DNA from 2 places in the Alteromonas sp. ABM1_013 genome. Region 2 is predicted to be linked to the other one. Evidence: predicted binding sites of a transcription regulator. Region 2 holds the regulator's gene; the other holds the start of a gene.
The links. The regulator FliA, encoded in region 2, starts transcription of late flagellar genes. The targets are predictions, from matches to a motif close to CTAAAGNTNNNNNNNNNNNNGCCGATA.
Positions count from the first base shown of each region.

Region 1: ACXAGK_RS03915 (flagellar protein MotY) is a predicted target of FliA. The motif match lies at 3,028-3,054, and genes of this name have one in related genera.

Region 1 covers NZ_JBSWXH010000001.1:922,487-927,220, reverse strand. Annotated here, with positions in the region: gene ACXAGK_RS03930 (SDR family oxidoreductase) at 1-84, shown strand, start outside; gene gloA (lactoylglutathione lyase) at 285-680, shown strand; gene glpQ (glycerophosphodiester phosphodiesterase) at 786-1,982, shown strand; gene ACXAGK_RS03915 (flagellar protein MotY) at 2,020-2,892, opposite strand; gene rnt (ribonuclease T) at 3,232-3,867, shown strand; gene ACXAGK_RS03905 (peroxiredoxin C) at 3,939-4,544, opposite strand.
Region 2 covers NZ_JBSWXH010000001.1:777,805-782,538, forward strand. Annotated here, with positions in the region: gene flhF (flagellar biosynthesis protein FlhF) at 1-842, shown strand, start outside; gene ACXAGK_RS03275 (MinD/ParA family protein) at 848-1,714, shown strand; gene ACXAGK_RS03280 (RNA polymerase sigma factor FliA) at 1,711-2,442, shown strand; gene cheY (chemotaxis response regulator CheY) at 2,479-2,862, shown strand; gene ACXAGK_RS03290 (protein phosphatase CheZ) at 2,897-3,652, shown strand; gene ACXAGK_RS03295 (chemotaxis protein CheA) at 3,665-4,734, shown strand, end outside.

The DNA.
Region 1 (4,734 bases), 140 kb from region 2:
GAAGACTTAGGAAAAATGGTGGTTTATCTGTTAAGCCAACCACGTAGACTTAAAATTGATAATATCGGCATGTGGGGTTTTTAATACGTTTAAGTGGAATTGTAAAACTGTCTTAAAGCGTTAACATTTTTCCATTATCATGGTGTGTCGTTTGCGTTGACCAACGAAAGTACTATGCGGGGATCTGTATAGCTAGAGTTCTGGATACATGTGGCAACTGCAAACGCGCACATACAATGCAGTGTACCATTGGGTAATTCTGATGGTTCAAATAGGAAATAGTTATGCGAATGCTTCACACCATGCTTCGAGTTGAAAACTTAGAGGCGTCACTTCACTTTTACACCTCATTGATGGGCATGCGCCTTCTTCGACAATCAGAAAACAAAGAGTATGAGTACACCCTCGCTTTTGTAGGATATGGAGAAGAGACCGATAGCACCGTGTTAGAACTTACTTATAACTGGGGTGACAACACCTACGATAAGGGTAACGCGTACGGCCATATCGCCATTGAAGTAGACGACATCTATCAGTTTTGTGAAAACTTAGAAGCAAATGGCGCTGAGGTGTACCGTAAACCCGGCCCCGTAAAAGGTGGCTCTACCGTCATCGCTTTTGTACGCGATCCAGATGGGTATGCCATAGAACTTATTCAAAATAAGTCTATTTCACTATAGCGCGACGTCGCCAATATCTTTTAAGCGCTTGTAACATAAGCTTTCTGTGAAATGTACGGCATAAGTAAGAAGGCGATAAAAGTAAACACATGGAGTGGCAGTCACATGCTAGGTAACCGCTTATTATTTTCTTTAAACCGGGTAAGCAAGGGTATAGCGGGTTCGTCGAACCAGCTCAAGCTGAGATTAAAGGGCAATGCTAGGTTGCGCAATAGATACACGACTAGATTGGCATCGTTACTACCTGCTTTGGTGGTGCTATTTACAGGTGCTCTTGCCTCTGAGAGTACGTTTGCGGCTGATGCTACGAATGGTAAAACTTCGCACGCTGAAGCAGAACATACCGCTAGTGAAAGACTGCACTTTACCGTTATCGCCCATCGAGGTGCGTCTGGCTATTTGCCGGAACACACCCTTGAAGCAGCCACGCTAGCATTCTCGCTGCGTCCTGATTTTATAGAGCAGGATGTTGTTATAACCAAAGATGACATTCCGGTGGTACTACACGACATTCACTTAGAGACAGTCACTAATGTAGAGGATATTTTTCCAGCACGTCACCGAAAGGACGGACGCTATTATGCCCGTGATTTTACCCTCGAAGAGCTTCGAGCATTGCGGGTACATGAGCGTGCCAACAGTGATGGCAAACAAGTTTTTAAAAGTAGGTACCGCGGCTCCCAGGCTAATTTCAAAGTGGCCACGTTAAGTGAACACTTTGAGCTAATCAGCGAACTTAATCGCCAATTCGGCACGTCTGTAGGCGTATACCCAGAAGTAAAGTCCCCTGCTTTTCACATTGCTGAAGGTATTGATGCCAGTAAGATGGTTATCGACACATTAAAAAACTACGGGTTTGCGGGAGAAAACGGCAATAGTTACCTGCAGTGCTTTGACTTTAACGAAGTCAAACGCATTCGTGAAACCCTTGGCTATAAGGGCAAAGTAGTTATGCTGATTGGCGAGAACGATTGGGGCGAGAGCGACACCGACTACGATTGGCTGCGTACACAAGATGGCATGAAACAAGTCGCGAAGTATGCAAACGGCATAGGCCCTTGGTTAGGCCATTTAATGGATACCCAGGCTATGGCTAAAGGGAAAATCGAAGCAGCAAGCTGGGTTCAGTACGCTCACGATAATGAACTTACCATTCACCCCTATACTTATCGTCAGGATGCGCTTCCAGCGGGCATGTCTGGAGAACACATTTTAGATGTATTGCAAAAAGAAATTCGAGCTGACGGCGTTTTTACCGACCATTTAGTGCCTGTATTAACTTGGCGAGACAAAACACATTAACGCAAGTTAAACGGGTTTAATGCGCTTTAGCAAGCGCCTATGACTTGGATAGTCGTACCACTACGCGTCTGTTTTGCGCACGGCTTTCCCGCGTATCGTTTGGCGCGATATGACGTTTTTCACCATGGCCTGTAAGCTGGATCCTATCTTCAGGTACACCTAGCGTAGTGAGATAGCTTTTTACTTCATTGGCCCTTCGAATAGACAATTGCTCGTTGTTGTAACGTCCACCGTAACTGTCCGTATAACCATCGAGAAGCACAAGCTCCAATTCGCTGTCTTCTTTTAAATATTCGCCAATCATAGTTAAACGCTTTTGCGAATACTTAGTAAGTTCTGTGCTGTTGTTCTGATAAGACAATACGGTGTAGGCTATGTCATCAAAACTAAAGGGAAGCAAGTTCGACACGCACTTAACAAAGTCGCGATACACGCCCGAAAAGTTGCTTGCGTTTAATGCCACACTCACCTGGTCGTATTTGTTATACCAGTCTTGGTAGTAAATCGTGGGCCAAAAGCCTTTCTCTAACTCAGATAGCATGGTCCATGCAGCATCTTGCGGCAAGTCGCCGTTATATTGCTTGCGAATCGACATATCCGCGATGGTCTTTGGCGCCACACCCGGCATCCACTTTGGCGGAACAGAGTAGACCGCAGCCACATCGAACTTGTTTGGCAGCATGTACATATCTAATTCAAATTCCATGTTGAGCTGCTTCGATGCAGAACTAGTGAACATGGCTTCGCCGTAACCAGGGAGTTCGTGGTTAAGCGTACACTGCAGGCGCGTGTCAGAATCAATACGCCAGTTGGAGCTTTCTATGGTTGCAGAATATTGCCGCATGGCAGCATGGGACGACAGCGACCCCACCATCCCCAATAAAGCGATATATTTTAATTTCGACACCATTTCGACACCATAACGAAAGTCAGACTAACATAAATGTAGGCCTTTTATACGCCCACCAATCTCTAGCGCCATAAATTGTACCCATTCGTTTTAAGTCGCGAATTGAGTGTTTTAAAAATTCATGGTTAATATGATTATCGTCCAAAGTGTAGAAAAGTTTAACGCTTAATACCATTAACGTTTCGTACTATTAGCGCGTCCCATCTTCGCTACTTTTAAATTGAAACTGGCAACTCGAAGATATCCTTGCGATAATTCTGTTTGCTAATAAGTTTCGCAGGTAGGTTCGCATTTAAAGCGGCCAACCAGTTTCTGCAATCTAGTCTTACAAGAGTGTTTATGTCTGCCAACCCGCCCCTTCTTTCCCAGCGCTTTCGAGGTTATTTTCCCGTTGTCATCGATGTTGAAACGGCCGGATTTAATGCAGGCACTGACGCCTTACTAGAGTTAGCAGCGGTTACGGTGAAAATGGATGAAGACGGTATACTGCATCCAGACCAAACCTTTCACTACCATATAGATCCGTTCGAGGGCGCTAACCTTGAGCCTGCGGCATTAGAATTTAATGGCATTGATCCGAATTGCGCATTACGAGGTGCTATTGAGGAAAGCGAAGCCATGAAGGATTTATGTAAAGGCATTCGCAAAGCACAGAAAAATGCAGACTGTCAGCGTTCTGTTATCGTTGCTCATAACGCAACTTTTGACCAAAGCTTCGTTAATGCTGCGATTGAACGCTGCAATATAAAGCGCACGCCCTTTCATCCATTTGTTTCCTTTGATACCACCAGCCTAGCGGGCCTTGCTCTTGGTCAAACTGTGCTGGTAAAAGCATGCCGGGCGGCTGGGATATCGTTTGACCAAAATGAAGCGCATAGCGCCCTTTACGATGCACAGAAAACCACCGAGCTATTTTGCTATATGGTAAATCGCTATAAGGCCTTAGGTGGCTGGCCAGTAGAAAATCAAGAATAGTTTTTTCGATAAACGCCATAAACAAAAACAGCGCCAAAAGGCGCTGTTTTATTATCTTTGAACAGGTTAGCTTATAGTTTGTCTGCTTCTTCAGATAGGTATTTAGCTACACCTTCAGGTGATGCATCCATACCTGATTTACCTTCGGTCCAACCTGCTGGGCAAACTTCGCCATGCTCTTCGTGGAACGCTAGTGCATCAACCATGCGAAGCATTTCGTCAACATTACGACCAAGTGGAAGATCGTTTACTACCTGGTGACGTACCATACCTTCTGCATCAATTAGGAATGAACCGCGGAAAGCAACACCATCTTCAGGGTGCTCAACATCGTATGCTTGGCAGATATCGTGTTTTACGTCAGCAACAAGAGTGTATTTAACTGGACCAATACCACCTTGATTTACTGGGGTATTTCTCCACGCATTGTGTGAAAATTGAGAGTCGATTGAAACACCAATTACTTCAACACCGCGCTTTTTAAACTCGTCATAACGCTTGTCGAAAGCGATCAGCTCTGACGGGCATACAAAAGTAAAATCTAGCGGGTAGAAGAATACAACCGCTTTTTTACCATTGATTGCTTCACTTAGTGTGAAAGAATCTACGATTTCACCGCTACCAAGTACCGCTGCAGCAGTAAAATCAGGCGCAGGACGGCCAACTAATACACTCATGAGTCTCTCCATTTATATTTGGATTGTAACAATAGAAGTGATTACATTGCGTAACCACTTTGATAGAAAATTTCCTTCCCAGAAAATAGGTACGAATACGGAAATAACAATGTTAAACAATGAGTTTTTTTTACTGCTCGTACCAATAATGCTCGTCCACATAAATAATTATCTAGACATTACCCAGTCA
Region 2 (4,734 bases):
TGGAAGCGAAGAACAAGCGTCAAAAACCTGTTCATCAATACTTGGTCACGCGATTAACCGATATGGGTTTGAGTAGTGCACTAGCAACTCAGCTGATTAGCTATACACCGGCTCATTACAACGAACGTGACGCGTGGGTATATCTTCTTAACCTATTGGCTAATCGCATAAATGTTACCGGAAACGATATACTAAGCTCACAAGGTGCCGTTGCATTAGTCGGGCCTACTGGTACAGGTAAAACAACCACGGTTGCAAAGTTGGCCGCCCGCTACGCGCAAAAATACGGTGCAGAATCGGTAGCTATGATAACTATTGATACGTATAGAATTGCAGCCTATGAGCAACTAGCGACATACGGAAAAATTATTGGCTGTACTGTGCGAAAAGCGCAAACTAGTGAAGAACTCGCAGATTTATTGTTCCAACTTCGTCATAAGCGACTAGTATTGATTGATACAGCAGGTTTTAGTCAGCGTGATAGTCGATTAATTAAGCAAATTAAGCAGTTCGACAATGGCCAAATGCCAAAAGTTAAAAAATATTTGGTAGCGCAAGCCAATACGCAATATCCGGCTTTGCAGAGAATCATTCAAGCGTATGACGATATTGAACTAAGTGGCTGTATTTTCACAAAGTTAGATGAGTGCTACTCTTTAGGAGAGGTACTTAGTGCAGCGGTTGAATACCAACTACCGGTTAGTTATGTCACCGATGGTCAAAAAGTGCCTGAAGACATTAAGATTGCAGAAGCGAAATCTTTAGTTTCCGCTGCTGCAAAGCTTTATAAAAAGTACGGTTTGAATCATACTAGTGGTAACAACGCAATTAAAACAGCATAAGCAGTATGATTGACGATCAAGCGAGTAGCTTAAGAAAAATGAAGCAATCACGGTTAATCAAAGTAATCGCCGTCACCGGTGGTAAAGGTGGCGTCGGTAAAACAAACATTACGCTTAACACTGCTATCGCCATGGCGAAGCAGGGCAAGCGTGTAATGGTTCTTGACGCGGACCTTGGTCTTGCAAACGTAGATGTGATGCTAGGCCTGCGAGTTGAGAAAAACCTATCTCACGTACTCTCTGGCGAGTGCACGTTGGACGAGGTTTTAGTAACCGGCCCCCACGGTATTAAGATTGCGCCCGCCACATCTGGTACGCAGTCAATGGCGGAACTCTCACCCACACAGCACGCTGGCTTGATAAGAGCGTTTAGCGAGCTGCGTTCTCAAATAGACGTATTAATAGTCGACACCGCTGCTGGCATTTCAGATATGGTATTAAGCTTTTCTAAAGCCTCCCAAGATATCATGGTGGTGGTTTGCGATGAGCCAACATCACTAACTGATGCGTATGCGCTGATAAAAATCCTTAACCGTGAGCACGGTGTTTTTCGCTTTAAAGTTGTGGCCAATATGGTTCGCGATGTGCGAGAAGGTCAGGAATTATTTAGCAAATTAAGCAAAGTGACAGGGCGTTTTCTTGATGTTGCACTAGAATTAGTGGCGACGGTGCCATTTGACGAAAATATTCGCAAAGCTGTGCGTAAGCAAACAGCTATTGTTGATGCTTTTCCAGGCTCTCCTGCAGCCGTAGCGATAACCAAGCTAGCAAACAGGGCGCTTACTTGGCCTATTCCAGCGCAGCCTGGAGGTCACTTAGAATTTTTCATTGAACAATTAGTTGCAGAAAAAGCCGTAGGAAGTCAACGTTGAACAGCAAGGCAGCCGCTTATCAACAGCAAACAGATAAATCGCAGTTAGTCGAAAGACATGCGCCTCTGGTTAAGCGTATTGCGCACCATTTGATGGCGCGCCTGCCTGCGAGTGTACTTGTTGATGACCTTATCCAATCAGGCATGATTGGTTTGTTAGAGGCCGCTCGAAACTTTGATGGGTCAAAAGGCGCAAGCTTTGAAACCTTCGCAGGTATCCGCATTCGCGGTGCCATGCTGGACGAAATACGCAAAGGTGATTGGACGCCACGTTCTGTTCACCGAAATGGTCGCGCAATAACAGAAGCGATATCTCAGGTAGAAAGTGAAACTGGGCGCGACGCACGAGATTCTGATATTGCTGACAAGCTTAATGTGAGCTTGCAGGATTATCACCAGATGCTCAATGAAGTAAATGCCGGGAAGTTGGTCGGCATTGAAGATTTAGGTGTGTCGGAAGATGTGATCACTACCGAGCAAAGTCGAGGCAGTGATGCACCGTTAGAAGATTTAATGCAGGGCGCATTTCAAAAAGCGCTGGCCCATGCAATAACGACATTACCCGAGCGAGAAGCGATTGTTCTTTCACTTTACTATGATGAAGAACTAAACTTAAGAGAAATAGGCGAGGTTCTCGACGTAAGTGAGTCGAGAGTCAGTCAAATTCATAGTCAAGCCATGTTAAAACTCAAATCACGAATGAAATCGTGGCAAGCTGACGAAGAATAGAAATTAAAAACAATTAACCCCTCAGTGGAGGCTATTTTGGACAAAAGCATGAAAATTCTCGTGGTCGATGACTTTTCAACCATGAGACGTATCATCAAAAACCTACTCAAAGACTTGGGTTTTGCCAACATTCAGGAAGCGGATGACGGAAGCACTGCATTACCTATGTTACAACAAGGCGATTTCGACTTTGTTGTTACTGATTGGAACATGCCTGGTATGCAGGGTATAGATTTGCTCCGCGCGATTAGAGCCGATGACAAACTTAAGCATTTGCCAGTACTTATGGTGACCGCCGAAGCGAAGAAGGAACAGATCGTTGCCGCCGCCCAAGCGGGTGTGAATGGTTACGTCGTTAAACCTTTCACCGCGGCAACGCTTAAAGAAAAATTAGATAAAATATTCGAACGTTTAGGTTGATCCAGACGCTCACCAGATAAATGAGGTTTACTGGATGTCAACGAATGTAAACGTTCCAATATCGTTAGAAGAAGCAAAGCAGCTTGTCACTTTTCTCGAAGAAGGTGACAAGGCTTCAGCTAACGCACTACTTGAAGCCGTCTCAATGAAAGAAAACGTTGAGCTATTCGCTGAAGTAGGCAAGTTAACGCGTCAACTCCACGACGCATTAAACAACTTTCAAATAGACGACCGCATCAAAAATCTAGCTACAGACGATATCCCTGATGCCCAGTCCCGCCTTACCTACGTAATTGAAGAAACCGAAAAAGCTGCTAATACTACTATGGATGCCGTTGAGGCGAGTATGCCCATCGCTGAACTGCTATCGGAGCGGATCGAAAAGGTTATGCCAGAGTGGAAAAAGCTGATGAACCGCCAAATCGAGTTGGGTGAGTTTAAGGTTTTATGTGCAGACTTAGACGAATTGTTGGAAGACGGTTCGAATCAGTCGGCTAAACTTACACAGTTACTTACAGAAGTTTTGATGGCACAAGGTTATCAAGACTTGACTGGACAGGTTATTCGTCGCGTTATCGACTTGGTTAAAGAAGTCGAAGATAGCCTTGTAAACATGCTTACTATGTTTGGCGAACGGGACGGTGCAGAACAAACTAAACCTTCCAGCGTTAAGGCCGATAAGGTTGATGGTGTAGAGGCAGAAGGCCCAATTATTGATGCTGACAAACGAGATGACGTCGTTTCAGGTCAAGATGATGTAGATGATCTTCTGTCTAGCTTAGGTTTTTAGGGGAGCGGGTGCATGTCGTTTGATGTTGACGAGGAAATATTACAGGACTTTCTAGTTGAGGCTGGAGAGATACTTGAACAATTACAAGAACAGCTCGTTGATCTTGAGAACAATCCTGAAGACGCGGACTTGCTTAACGCAATTTTTCGCGGCTATCACACAGTAAAAGGGGGAGCGGGCTTCCTTTCTCTTACTGAGTTAGTTGAAATTTGTCACGGTGCTGAAAACGTCTTTGACGTTATGCGCAATGGCCAACGAACGCTAACGCCTGAGTTAATGGATATCATTTTGCAAGCCACTGATGTGGTAGTTGAAATGTTTGAACGAGTAAAAGCACAAGAGCCGCTAGAGCCGGCAGATGCACACCTCGTCGACCTGTTACACAAACTCAGTCGCCCAGAATCTCCAGATGAAAACATCTTCGACAATGCAAGTGCGCCTGCGGCGGAGCCAGAAGTTGTCGCGGCTGAGCCCGCGGTCGTTGCAGAAGAGCCCGAGCTAGCTATAGATGAACCAGTGCCAGCAGCGTCAGGTACCAGTGAAAATAGCGGGGGTATAGAAGAAATTACCGAAGATGAGTTTGAAGCTCTTCTTGATGAGCTTCATGGAGGTGGTGCTACAGGACAAGCTGCATCAACCAATACAGAACCCGCCAAACCGGAGCCTGCGCAAACGTCAGCACCAGCGGCGAGCACTGACAGTGATGACATTACTGATGAAGAGTTCGAAGCACTGTTAGATGATCTGCACGGAAAAGGTCAGTTTGGTGGGGACGAAAAAAGTGCTCCAGAACCAGTATCAGCAACTGCTCCGGCAAGTAGTGCCGGAGATGAAGAAATTACCGACGATGAATTTGAAGCACTGCTTGATCAGCTTCACGGCTCTGGTCAAGGTCCAACTAAACAAGGCTCTGCTCCAGCGGCCCCTGAACCTCCGGTAGACAAAGCGGCTACCGAAGCTGTTCAAAAAGCAAAGCAAGCCGCGTCGAGTGCCCCGGCTGCGCCTAAGGCGAAGCCAGAACCTAGTGCAGCGAGCCCAGCTAAAACGAGCAAAGCAGCTGCGCCAAAAGCGCCTGCCAAGAA